Regions from separate parts of the Bacillus capparidis genome, predicted to be linked through region 3. Evidence: riboswitches for the same ligand, from Rfam matches in the RefSeq annotation. Region 3 holds a riboswitch; each other region holds the start of a gene.
What was found. Region 3 has a riboswitch for thiamine pyrophosphate ahead of JOC74_RS10030 (ECF transporter S component). Riboswitches for the same ligand answer to the same signal wherever they lie in the genome.
Positions count from the first base shown of each region.

Region 1: another riboswitch for thiamine pyrophosphate. It lies ahead of JOC74_RS23180 (MTH1187 family thiamine-binding protein); the one in region 3 lies ahead of JOC74_RS10030 (ECF transporter S component).
Region 2: another riboswitch for thiamine pyrophosphate. It lies ahead of thiC (phosphomethylpyrimidine synthase ThiC); the one in region 3 lies ahead of JOC74_RS10030 (ECF transporter S component).

Region 1 covers NZ_JAFDST010000012.1:5,631-10,095, forward strand. Annotated here, with positions in the region: gene JOC74_RS23170 (ABC transporter substrate-binding protein) at 1-736, opposite strand, end outside; gene JOC74_RS23175 (ABC transporter permease) at 751-1,542, opposite strand; gene JOC74_RS23180 (MTH1187 family thiamine-binding protein) at 1,517-1,807, opposite strand; TPP riboswitch at 1,877-1,985, opposite strand; gene JOC74_RS23185 (hypothetical protein) at 2,190-2,378, shown strand; gene JOC74_RS23190 (GNAT family N-acetyltransferase) at 2,383-2,736, opposite strand; gene JOC74_RS24225 (hypothetical protein) at 2,758-2,901, opposite strand; gene floT (flotillin lipid rafts scaffold protein FloT) at 2,958-4,465, opposite strand, start outside.
Region 2 covers NZ_JAFDST010000006.1:56,613-61,077, reverse strand. Annotated here, with positions in the region: gene thiC (phosphomethylpyrimidine synthase ThiC) at 33-1,805, opposite strand; TPP riboswitch at 1,935-2,048, opposite strand; gene JOC74_RS19600 (DUF3888 domain-containing protein) at 2,274-2,705, shown strand; gene JOC74_RS19595 (aldo/keto reductase) at 2,830-3,720, opposite strand; gene JOC74_RS19590 (aldo/keto reductase) at 3,788-4,465, opposite strand, start outside.
Region 3 covers NZ_JAFDST010000002.1:592,378-596,842, forward strand. Annotated here, with positions in the region: gene JOC74_RS10025 (ABC transporter ATP-binding protein) at 1-1,269, opposite strand, end outside; gene JOC74_RS10030 (ECF transporter S component) at 1,286-1,864, opposite strand; TPP riboswitch at 1,962-2,070, opposite strand; gene JOC74_RS10035 (Gfo/Idh/MocA family protein) at 2,158-3,099, opposite strand; gene JOC74_RS10040 (hypothetical protein) at 3,343-3,531, shown strand; gene JOC74_RS10045 (hypothetical protein) at 3,818-4,195, opposite strand.

The DNA of each region.
Region 1 (4,465 bases), on a different contig from region 3:
TTGTTGCATCCATAAAGGCTTTGACAGTTTCAGGATCGGAATTAATAAGCTTCTCGCTTGAAGCGATGACAGGTGTATAATAATTTAATGCAGGATCTAAGTCTTTTAAATAAATAAGATTTAAATCGATCCCCTGTCTTTTTGCTTCAATGCCGTCCCATCCGTAGAAAATCCATTCAACATCTGCATCTCTTCCAATAGATTTAAAGAAATCTGTAGCACCCAAAGTCACATTTTCGATTTTTTCATAATTTGCATTATGCTTTTTCATGACTGCTCGTAAGACAGCTTCTTCTGACTCTGATCCCCATCCCCCATATCGTTTGCCTTCAAATTGTTTAACCGAGGTGATGCCGCTTTTCTTTAAAGAGGCAAAGGCCGATGTGTTTTCTTGAATAATGGCAGCGATTGACACAATCGGGATATCGGTTGATCTTGCCTGAGTGACCGATTCTTGATTCGAAATGCCAAAATCGGCATTTCCTTTGGCAACCACTTGTTCCACACTCATACCATCTCCGGGTTCAAGAATTTCTAAATCTATTCCATTCTCTTTATAATATCCTTTTTCTTTTGCTACATAGATTCCTGTATGATTTGTGTTAGGAAACCAATCGAGCATAATGGTTACTTTTTTTAGGTCTCCATTTTTTCTTTGCTCAGAATTTTGCTGCCCGCATGCTGAAAGCAGCAATACGAGAATACTAAATAATACATACGTTTTGCGCAGTTTCATTTTATCAAAAAACCTCATTTCTTTTGCTTGTGTTTCCATGGCATACAAGCTCTTGCTGCAAGCTGAATGCTGCTGTAAAAAGTCAGGCTTAATAACACGATAATGACGATGATTAAAAATACCCGAACGGTTTGAAAGGATTGCGTTGCCCTTGTTAAAGTAACTCCCAGCCCCTTGCTTGCCCCGAGCCATTCAGAAATAACGGCTCCCATTACGGCGTATGTACCTGAGATTTTCAGACCGGTAAAGAAAAACGGAAGCGCAAACGGAAGCTTCAGTTTAAATAGAAGCTGGTAACGGCTCGCACCGACAGACTTCATCATGGCAAGCATGTCTTTGTCAACCATACGCAAGCCCTCAATCACATTCATAGCTATGGGAAAGAAGCAGACGAGCGCTACGATAAGGAGCTTAGGTACAAAACCAAAACCAAACCAAATAATAAATAATGGCGCAAGCGCAATAATCGGAATCGTTTGCGAAACAACGAGAAGCGGGCTGAATGTTCGATACAAAACGTCGGAAGAATCGAGAATAATTGCAAACCCAACCCCCACGACGACGGAAAGAAGGAGCCCTGTCAATGCTTCAAATAATGTAGGAAAAATATGATCGGAAAATGCAAAATTTCCTGTGAAAAATTCTGTAATCACGAGATGCGGAGCGGGCAATATCCAAGCCTCAGTCTTCGTGATAAGGACAAACAATTCCCATAAAAGAAAAAATAAAAAAACCGAGCTTACCGGCAAAACGATATTCCGAACGCTATCCCATTGCGTGCTAGCGGTATTTTTCAACCTTTTCACGAATTGTCACGCCCCCATCAGGCCGATAATGGATTTTCATATGGGTCATGACCTCAGTGGCTCCTGCTGCTATGCAAGCATCTTGAGCCTTTTTGACGATTTCCAGAAGCTCGTCCATTTCACCTTCCATAACCGTCTCCATCGCACCGACTTCATAAGGAACGCCGGAAGCGGCAACAACTTCAATTGCTTTGTCGACTAATTCATAGACCGGGATTGTTCCAGATTTGGGCAATACTTGAAATGCCAGATTTATCGATGACATATACTCCTCCTTCTAGTGAAGAAGAGCAAGTGGAAAATTGAGAGGAGGATCGCTATAGAAAAGTCATTCACTTTTGTTATAGAGTATCCCTACGCTGGCATTACCCAGATCAGGTTTGTGGGTCGATACGTTTTCGCATCCTCTCAGCCAAGTTCACTTAGCTCCCCATATTATTTACCATTGTACCTTACCATGATTCTCGACGCTTGTAAATCAGCTAAAGCCCGCCATCAAGGCATTTCCATTCAAAACAAGCAAACCAATTTTGATAGATTCTCCAAAAAAATATCTTCAAAACGATACGATAAACTAAATTTTTTTGCATATTCAGCCATTTCTTTGAATGTAATAATAGAGAGATGATAGAGAGGGGAAAGAGAGAATGAATGCGTTTTTTTTAATGCTATTGTGCTACTCCCTGTCAGTAATAAATTTATTGATGGGGTATTTCGAGGCAATAAAGGTGTGCGATGCAGAAGGAAAAGTGAATGGCAGAGGAATGATATTTTATATTCCGCTTGGTGTAGCTTTCGCCATTCTCTCATCCTATTTTTTAAATTCGATTAAATAATTCGTTACTTACTCAGCTTCGCTTCAAGCAAAGACAGATCTCTCCAGCCAAAGGCGATTTCAATATGGTTTTTCTCAGCGATCGTAAAGCTATCTTTTGCTACTTTTTCTGGTTCTAGGGAAAGATAGAATCCAATGGAAGGATTTTCATCCAGCACCCAGACCAACATGTTTTGATACCCGTTTTCTAAGAGATATTTGACACCCTCTTTTACTAATGCTTTTCTCGCACCCATTTTTTGCTTTTCTTTAAACAAATAGATTGCATATAGCTCACCATCATAGTTGTGTTTTTTTGTCCGCTCGGGACCGAACCCGGCAAACCCGAAAATCCCTGACTGATCTTCAGCGACAAACACGCTTTCAAACGAATTATCTCTCTACATCTTCTCTCTATCTTCATAATTTAATTGCGCAAGATATGTATCAGACACTATGTTTTTATATGTCGTTCTCCAGCTATCCACATGTACCTTGGCGATTTCTGCCGCATCCTCTTTTGTTGCTTTGCGAATGTTGAACATCATAAATCACTCCTTTTTACTTTAGCGAAAAAGGCAGCCCGTCGACTGCCTTCATCTTATTCTATTGTTTCCTTGACCGCTTTGGATTTATTGATACCGATGCCGATTTCATCCAAGCTTTGTCTAACGTTTCCTTTTCCAGAAAAATTTTCGATCAGTTCTTTCACATCAATTCCTGAAGAAGCCTTCAAGCTTTCCTGCAAGGAAGACATCAAATTGGTTGCATAACCGGTCACTCTGTTTGCCCCGCTGTTTTCACCGCTGCCGCCGGTATCAACAACCGTAATTTTATCAATGTTGGAAAGTGGCGCAGACACCTGCTTCGCATATTCAGGCAGCATTCCTATAATCATATCGAGAATAGCAGCTTGGCCGTATTTCTCAAAGGCTTCAGCGATTTTTTCTTTTGCTTCAGCTTCTGCAAGTCCTTTCAGGCGTATAACTTCTGCTTCCGTTTCTCCTTTTGCTTTTTCCGCTTCCGCTTTCGCAATTCCATCCAAACGCACTCGTTCTGCTTCAGCGCGAGCCAAGGCTTCAGTACTATACTGCTTAGCATCTGCTTCTGCATACTGGCGTGCTTTGTGTGCAGCAGCTGATTGTTCGACAGAGTAACGATCGGCATCCGCTTTTTTCTTAACCTCTGAATCATACTGCTTTTCTCGGCGAAGAATTTCTTTTTCTTCCAATTCAATTTGTTTCTGCCGCTCTATGATTTTCACTTGCATTTCCTGCTCGGTCACTTGCTGTCGCGCCCTGGCAGTTTCAAGATCGTATGCTTGGTCTGCGCTTGCTCTTGCCGTATCCTGCTCCCTGCGGTATTCAGCCATTTTCATCTGATTGATTTTTTCAGCTTCAGCAATTTCCGTCGCTCGTTCCAGCTCGGATTTTTTCGCGTCTTTTGAGGCTTCCGCCCGCTTAATTCTTGTTTCTTTATCTGCTTCTGCTGTCGCGATGTCCGCATCTCGTTTTACTTGCGCAATCCGTGGTTTTCCTAGTGACTCCAAGTAGCCGTTTTTATCACGTACATCCTTGATCGTAAATGAAACAATGACCAGACCCATTTTTGCGAGATCCTGCGAAGCCACTCGTTGAACCTCTTGTGAAAATTTTTCACGATTTTTATAAATTTCTTCTACCGTCATCGAGCCTAAAATAGAGCGAAGGTGTCCCTCCAATACTTCTCTCGCTTCCATTTCCCTGTCTTGCTTTGTTTTCCCGAGAAACTGTTCAGCCGCCGTCGCGATTTCGTTAATGCTTCCGCCAATTTTTATGATTGCTGTACCGTCAGCCATCACCGGCACACCCTGTTCGGTATATACTTCCGGTGTAGACACATCAAGCTTGCTGGATAAGAGACTTAACGGCTCGGATTGTTGGAAAACAGGAAGAACGAACGTACCTCCTCCGCGAACAATTTTTATTTTGTTGCCTCCCTCATCCACATGGACATTTTTCCTCCCCAAATAGCTCCCTGTAACGATTAAAGCTTCATCCGGACCTGCCGTGCGATATTTCGAAACAAATACGCTGATAAGTGCGATCAGAATAAAAAATACAATTCCTA
Region 2 (4,465 bases), on a different contig from region 3:
TTTAACTTAATAATAACACAAATTCCCATTCGTTATTTATAAATCTTACTCCCGCCTTCGACGAATTCCTTCGCCTTTTCCTTGAGGCCTTCGTCAATCGCTTCCTGTGTATCAAGATCATTTTCCTTCGCGTAATCTCTAATATCCTGGGAAATCCTCATGCTGCAGAATTTAGGTCCGCACATGGAACAGAAATGAGCCGTTTTCGCCCCTTCTGCCGGCAAGGTTTCGTCATGATATTCTATTGCCCTCTCCGGATCAAGAGATAAGTTAAACTGATCTCTCCAGCGGAACTCAAATCTCGCTTTCGAAATTGCATCATCTCTGATTTGCGCACCTGGATGTCCCTTTGCCAAGTCCGCGGCATGGGCTGCGATTTTATACGTGATGACTCCCTCTCTTACATCGTCTCTGTTAGGAAGGCCTAAATGCTCCTTAGGCGTCACGTAACAAAGCATCGCCGTTCCATACCAGCCGATCATCGCTGCTCCAATTGCTGACGTAATATGGTCATAGCCCGGCGCAATATCTGTTGTCAATGGCCCAAGAGTATAAAACGGGGCTTCCTTACAAATTTCCATTTGTTTATCCATATTTTCTTTGATTTTATGCATCGGCACGTGTCCCGGCCCCTCAATCATCACTTGGACATCGTGTTTCCAGGCGATTTGCGTCAATTCCCCAAGGGTTTCGAGTTCAGCAAATTGGGCTTCGTCATTTGCATCGGCAATCGATCCCGGCCGCAAGCCGTCTCCTAAAGAGAACGCAATATCGTATCTCTTCATGATCTCACAAATCTCTTCAAAATGGGTATAGAGGAAGCTTTCTTGATGATGAGCCAAGCACCACTGAGCCATAATCGCCCCTCCCCTGGAAACGATTCCGGTCACCCTTTTAGCCGTGAGCTGAATGTATCGAAGGAGAACTCCGGCATGAATTGTGAAATAATCAACACCTTGTTCAGCTTGTTCAATCAGTGTGTCTCGGTATACTTCCCACGTTAAGTCTTCGGCTACCCCGTTTACTTTTTCAAGAGCTTGATAAATCGGAACCGTTCCAACCGGTACCGGGCAATTACGAATAATCCATTCCCGGGTCGTGTGAATGTCCTTCCCTGTCGAAAGATCCATCATCGTATCTGATCCCCAGCGTATCGCCCACGTCATTTTCTCAACCTCTTCCTCTATGGAAGAAGTCACCGCTGAATTCCCAATATTCGCATTAATTTTTACGTGGAAATTTCTCCCGATAATCATCGGCTCACTTTCCGGATGGTTAATGTTTGATGGGATAATCGCGCGTCCTGCTGCCACTTCATCCCTGACAAATTCCGGTGTCATATTTTCACGAATGGCGATGAATTCCATTTCGGGAGTAATGATCCCTTTTCTTGCATAATGGAGCTGAGTCACATTTTTTCCTTGTTTGGCACGAAGCGGCTTTCTGATTAAGCCCGGATGGTCCGCTTCATTGCTCACTGTACGATATCCATTATCCTCCGGTTTAACCTTACGTCCTTCATATTCTTCAACATCATCTCGTTCACTAATCCAATTCGAACGAAGCGGCTTTAAACCTTCCTGAATGTTGATGTGTTGATTTTTATCAGTATATGGTCCGCTCGTATCATAGACTCGTACCGGTGCATTTGCTTGTTCCCCAAACGATCCGGTGGTACGGCTTAATTCAATCTCTCTCATTGGGACTTGAATGTCTTGTCTTGAGCCTTCCACATACACCTTCTTGCTCCCTGAAAAGCTTGACATAATTGAAATGTTTGTTTGCTGTACAGATTCTTTCTTCACTTTCCTTCCTCCTTTTTATTATGTTGAAGGACAGGATCCAGAATAGCACCAACACGAAAAAACCAGATCCAAATGAAAGGACCTAGTTTAAAGTCAGTAAAAAAGAAGTAGATTATTGGATACAATAATCTTCATAATCCCTTACTTCCCCACGCTGGTACGAACCAGATCAGGTCCAAAGGGTTAAGAAGCATTCAGCGCTCCTCTCTCAGCCCGCAACTTTGGGCACCCCTAGTAAACTATTAATTTCTTCAACATGGTATCACGTTTAAGCAAAGAAGAAAAGGGTACTTTTTCACCATTTGGAATGTTTTTGCACAATTTTTTGAAAAACAGGGAGGGAAAAAATGATTTACTCTCGTTAAAAAAACAACCTAAACAGCATCGGAATAGTCTATTTATCCCCTAATTATTAGTAATTAATAAGGTTGTTATTAGGGGAAACTAAAAAAACAAGTGGGAGGAATCATGATAAAAAGGTTTGTGATTGTGTTAGTTGTTACTTTTACGGCAAGTATGTGTTTTAACTGTGAGGCAGAAACTGTTTATACTCCTCCTATGAATTCAAGAGAAGAATTGTATCAAGATATTTTTGTTTCATTGCTTAGTGTTGAAATTGATAAAGCCGTAAACGAATACTACAAAAAGGTTTTAAACTACTCACCTATGGTTTACCCATATCAAGTGTATATAGAGAAAGCAGAACGAATAGGCGAATATCGACGATTTGAATTTACAGTAATAATAAAAGTGACTCCAGTTGTAGGACCACATATTCAAGTTGGACTAGACAGACTAACATTATATATCAATGGGAGTGGACGAGTTAACCTTAAAAAGTATGAACATTTAAGGGACTATGAATTGCCTGAACACTGGCAGCACATATTAATACACTAAGAGGAGAAAACCTCCTCTTTTCCCACATAGAGATGCACGCCGGGCAATTACTAGCAGAGAGCAAGAAAAGAGAAGGAGCACTTTTCTCCAATTTTCTTATTCAAAAATGCATCAAGATAAATTTTCAAATAATATCTAAAGGCATCTTTTTTCTCGGTTCTGGGAAAGCCTCATCAATACGATTCAAATCTTCTTGAGTCAGTTCAACCGAAACCGCTTCTGCATTTTGATAAACGTGCTGCTCTTGCACCGCTTTTGGAATGGCAATCACATGATTGGATCGTATAGTCCAAGCAAGGGCTATTTGAAGTGGCGAAACATTATATTTTTCAGCAATCTTATTTACATTATCATCACTGAGCAATTGTTTTCGTAATGATCCTCCTTGGGCGAGAGGGCTATACGCCATAATCGGTATTTTATGATCTTTATGCCAAGGCAGTAAATCAAAATCAATTCCTCTCGAGCCCAGGTGGTATAAGACTTGGTTCGTGGCACAATTCCTTCCGCCCTTTGTATTCCAGAGTTCTTCCATATCAGCCGTGTCGAAATTGGAGACTCCCCATCGTAATATCTTTCCTTCTTTTTTCAATCGTTCCATCCCTTCAATGGTTTCTTCTAATGGAACACTGCCTCTCCAATGTAATAGGTATAAATCCAAATGGTCAGTGCCAAGGCGATTCAAGCTATTTTCGCATGCAGCTGAAATATTTCCTAATCCTGATTTTTGCGGATATACCTTTGAAACGAGAAAAACATCGTCGCGATTTTCTTTAATAGCTTCGCCAACGACTCGTTCAGAATTTCCCTGGCCGTACATTTCAGCAGTATCGATCAGCTTCATGCCTAAATCAAGCCCGAGCTTCAGTGCCTTAATTTCTTCTTGTTTCTTTTTAGGGTCTTCTCCCATATACCATGTCCCTTGCCCAATAGCGGGAAGGCAAGTTCCGTCCGGCAAAGTAACGTTCCGGTTTTCTAGCTTGTTTCGTAATGCTATTTTTTTATCGTTACCCATCTCGAATCAGTCCTTTCTGAGGGTGAAGCAAAAAGCCAACGATTAACCGTTGGCTTTTGCTTTTAGACTATACTTGTTGTTTTGTCGGAGGAGCCATAAATTCAGGACCTACATGCTCGTCAATTGTGGTATCTAAAATTTTGTCAATTGTCGCTTGATCTTCCTCTGTCAGCTTCCATCCGACGATTTCACTTACTGCCTCAACTTGATCAGGACGGCGCGCTCCCCAGAGAGCAATGCCTGTACCCGGCTGGTCTAAAATCCAGCGTACAGCTAAATGAATAACGGACTTTCCGTAGTTTTCTTTAGCTAATTTATCTAATTGATCAACTGCATTTAAATATTGTCTGAAACGAGGGTTCTGGAACTTCGGATCCGAGTTTCGTAAATCATCACCATCAAATTTGTGACCAGGGGTCATCTTTCCAGATAATAGCCCACGGCACAGGCTTCCATATAAAATTGTGGTGATATTATTCTTTTCTGTATACGGGAGAATATCCTTCTCAATATCACGTTCAAAAAGATTATACGGCGGCTGGGCTGTATGCAAAGGAGCTGTTTGACGGAACGTCTCCATTTGATCCGGAGAAAAGTTGCTGACTCCAATGGCACGTATTTTCCCTGCATCATAGAGCTCTTTCATCGCCTCAGCGGTTTCTTCAATCGGCACTGTCGGATCCGGCCAATGGATCTGATAAACATCAATATAGTCCGTTTGAAGCCGTTTTAACGAATCGTCTAC
Region 3 (4,465 bases):
ATCCTGGCCAAATGTCGGTTCATCCAACAGTAGGATCGGCTGTTCTTTGACAATCGCGGCAGCAACCGATAATCTCCGCTTTTGTCCCATTGATAATTGATACGGATGGTTTTGCTTGTGATCCTTTAGACGAAAACTCTCAAGCAGCTCGTCCACTCGGGCAGAAATCCTTTCCTCACTCCATTTTTCTAATCGAAGTGTATAGGCGACTTCCTCATAGACGGAATTGGTGACGAATTGAAATTCAGGGTTTTGAAACACAAAGGTCACGTCATCGGTCAATGTTTTGATTTTTTTATGATCCCGGTCAAATATGGTGTAGGAGCCCTTTGTTTTAATCAAATCCATGAGAGCGTGCAAGAGCGTGCTTTTCCCCGCTCCATTTTTTCCAAGGACGGCGATCCATTCCCCCAGATAGACATTCGCTTGCCCTACATCTATTTTTTTCTCTTTCCCTCGAAATCCTGCAAACGCGGAAAGAGAAATGGCCGTTTTTTCTTGATTGATGCTTTGCTTCGGCGCAAGTTTCCGGCGAGATTCGATATAATCGTTCCATACGTTCGGGTACCATATTCCTTGTTCAATCAGTACGTCCTTGAATTCTGCAAACACTTCTTCTTTGGAGCCGTCTGCGATGATCGTTCCCTGATCACTAAGCAGAATCACGCGATCGACGAAATTAACAATTTCTTCAATTTTATGCTCGACAATGATGACCGTTTTCTCCTCGCCAACCTCTTTGATCGTTTGCCAAACCTCTTTCGTCCCTTCTGGATCGAGCATAGCAGTCGGTTCATCTAGGAATAAGACATCCGGCTCAAGCGCCAGCACTGAGGCAATCGCCAATCGCTGTTTCATACCGCCTGACAAGGTTTGAATATTCGTATGAAGATTGTCAAAGTGAAGTCCGACTTGTTGCAAATAATGCTTCATCAAGCGTTGCATCTGTTCCCGGGGTATTTGCAGGTTCTCAAGAACAAAGGCGAGCTCTTCATCGACATAGGGCATACAAAATTGTGTATCAGGATCCTGAAACAAAAAGCCCCAAGAATCAGGAACCGTCACTTCCTTTGCTTTCATTGGTACTTCCACAGAATTCGGGATGAGTCCCGTCAATACTTGCAAAAGCGTGGATTTTCCTGAACCAGATGGACCCAACAGCAATACTTTTTCTCCTTTACGAAAAGAAAGGGAAAAATCCTTGAATAACAAGGATTCCGCCCCCGGAAATTTCAACCGCAAGTCCTTTACATTCGTCAAGGATGTCATAACACCCACCTCACAATTAATCCAACGCTCGATAATCTTTACTTGAAGCCGGGCGAACAAGGTTGGTAACGCCTGTCTTCTCCAGCGCTTGGACAATTAGATAAGCAAAGATTCCGGCAATGATAATCGAACCAGCGACTCTAAACCCAACATAAAGCAGCAAATTCCAAGGCGCCAGGTCGCCGATATACCCGTAATAATAGTCGATCACAAGTGAAGCTATCGCTGATAACACAGCTGCCAAAGAAACAGTGAAAAGATCATACCTTTTATAACGGAAAGCAGCGAAAATTAGTTCAGCCGCCAGACCTTGACCCAAACCGAATATAAGTGTAGCTACTCCCCACTGGCCGCCAAAAATAAATTCTCCATGTGCCGCAGCAACCTCCGCTAATACAGCAACACCCGGTTTACGAATAATTAAAAAAGCAACAGTTGCTGCAATAAACCACATCCCATAAAGCAGCTGATCAACATGAAGCCCGACCGTTGAAACCAAGCTGTAAACAGGTCCCCATAATTTATAAACTATCCCGAAAATAAAAGCGATAATAATTGTAACTAAAATATCAGTCAGCTTTAATCCTTTTTGCATGATGGTACATCTCCTTTTTTTCTTAGATAAATAAAAAAACCACTTTCTTACCAGCAATAAGAAAGTGGTTGTATTGGAAAATAATGATAGACATATAGATCCCGCAACTCCACTTCCCTACGCTGGTATAAACCAGATCAGGTTCCAAGGGTCTTAAAGTCCTACTTTAATCTCAACCTTCTAAAAAGGTCCCCCTAGCGGATAATTCACTGATTCACTTGTATAAGCACTACCTTATCACTTTTTTAGGAAATGTCAATTGTACGGTTTTCCATTTTATGATCTTACTGCAATTAGGTATTTGTACTTATCAGCATCTCTTTTATCTCTATGGCTATCTCTAATGAAGGAATCGCATCATCAATACTCAAGCTTGTCGGAATATCTTTCTCGCAGCACTCCAGTACGTGCTTAATGGCTTCTGCATAACAATCACTATTCTCTACTTTGACTTCTTCCTGACCGTCGTTCGTAAATAGCTTTAGAGACATTTCACTTCTATCCTTATGTCCATTCTCCACGTACTCTACCGTTGCATCTTCAAAAACGGCTTCATAAGCAACAGTGAACGGATGGTAACCTGGCATCATAGAAGAGCATTGGACCTCAACAACTGTATCATCATAATGGAAAAGTGCATCAACGTGTGACGTTCCTGCTTTCCCATTGAGACCGGCAGCTGTCATCTGCTTTGGACTGCCTATTAGCCAAGTGACAAAATCAATCTCATGAATCATGAAATTGGTTGTGATGTGGTTCAGCCCTAAATCGCCCCATAACGGAGGAGTCTTTCTTTTCAAGTGCAAAGCCTTTAACTTCCCATATGTATTTTGCTGGGCAAGCGAATAAATATATTGATAGGGTTGTTCGAATTTAATAAATTGATCAACAAAAACTTTTCTCCCATATTTGTCAGCTGCCTGCTTCATCGCGATGGCATCCTCAAGGGTTAACGCAACAGGTGTCTCACAATAAACATTCTTTCCATTTTTCAAAGCATCAATGACATACTTTTTATGTAAGGTGCTTGGAAGGCAGACATCGATTAAATCGATTTCTTTGTTCGTCATAATGTTATCAATATTGTTGGTAGCTGTTATTTGCAAATCTTGTTCAAGTTTTTTAAGTTTCTCTTCGTTTCTCCCGAAAATGATAACTGAATCGACGTTTTCCGTTTTACGATAAATGTCGGCGTGATAAGAGCCAAAGCCTGTTCCTAGTATCCCTACTTTCATATGTGCATCTCCTTTTGGTTTAGTAAGATAAGTATATCAGTCTATTGGTGAAATAACCTAGAATAGGAAAAAATTGAAGGTTGTTAGATTCTTAGATAAATAGATCAAAATAAGACCGTACAAAATCATAAGGTAACAAACCATTCTTAGCACTTTCTATTAGAAACATAAAATAAAATTTCCTAATTTAAAGGACTTTTTACCTATTTGTTGAAGTGGTAAATAGAAGGTGAGGTGAATGCAATGATAAGAATGGAACGAATCATTGTGAAAGAAAGAGACCTCGATATTCTAATTTATAGTGTAGGAAATAGGTATGAAGCTCATGCTGCTAACACAAAAACTGGACAGTTAAGTATCGCAAGAGGAGTGGAAAAATGGAGTACAATTACAGAAGGAATTGAACGGGTATTGAGACCGATGAGATCATAATCACCTATAGAATCCTTTCAAATACCATCAACATCTCAACGGGAAAATCACTACATATCCGAAATGAAAATCATTTGCTTAGAAGATCCACTCTCCATGAGGGAATGGAACTTCCACAAATCTTTCGTGATAACTACGTCTTGGATTAGCCTCTTAAATCGTTCATTTAATATCCATATTAACAAAGAATCGATTATCTTTTATCTGAAATTAGATAAATTTGCAGTAATTATCGACCTTATATAAGTATGATTTTAATGGCTCTATTTTTAAATAAAAATCATTATTAAACTGGCTGCACCACATTATGATATTTGAAATAACTCGAGAGCTTCGAGTTAACATGTGTATGATAATTGTCTAATGAAATATCTAAATGACTGAGTAGTTTATAGGCATGAACCCAAGCACTCATTTCAGCTGTAATACGATAAGACATGTCATTTAACCATTTATCATGATCTAATTCATTGTTCAAGTGATCAATCAAATGACCGATTTCATGGGCAAGCGCATACGCATTTTCCAATGTTATAGACTGGGGTACGGTTATGGTCATTTTAGATGAATTAAAACTAATCTTCTTGTTCTCATCAAATATAACCTTACAACCCTTGTTATCAGCAAAGGATGCCAACTTCTTAAACGTTTCGAATGTTACCATATATTCAATTCTCCTAATTATTATTTGTAATGCCATAACCTTATTATGAATACTTTAATTTATGATCTTAAATCGCAAATTTAGTCCCTATCAGATGAAAATTAGACTTAACGCCCTTCTATAATGATGAATTCGATGTTTTTCACTGTCTGATTTTTATCTAGAGATATCTTGTCTGTTTAAATTGTTAAATTGTTTTGTTTCTGCTCATCTATTATAGATGATAAACGATTGGAATAAAATGTTTTGTTTAGAAGAACGACCGGGTAA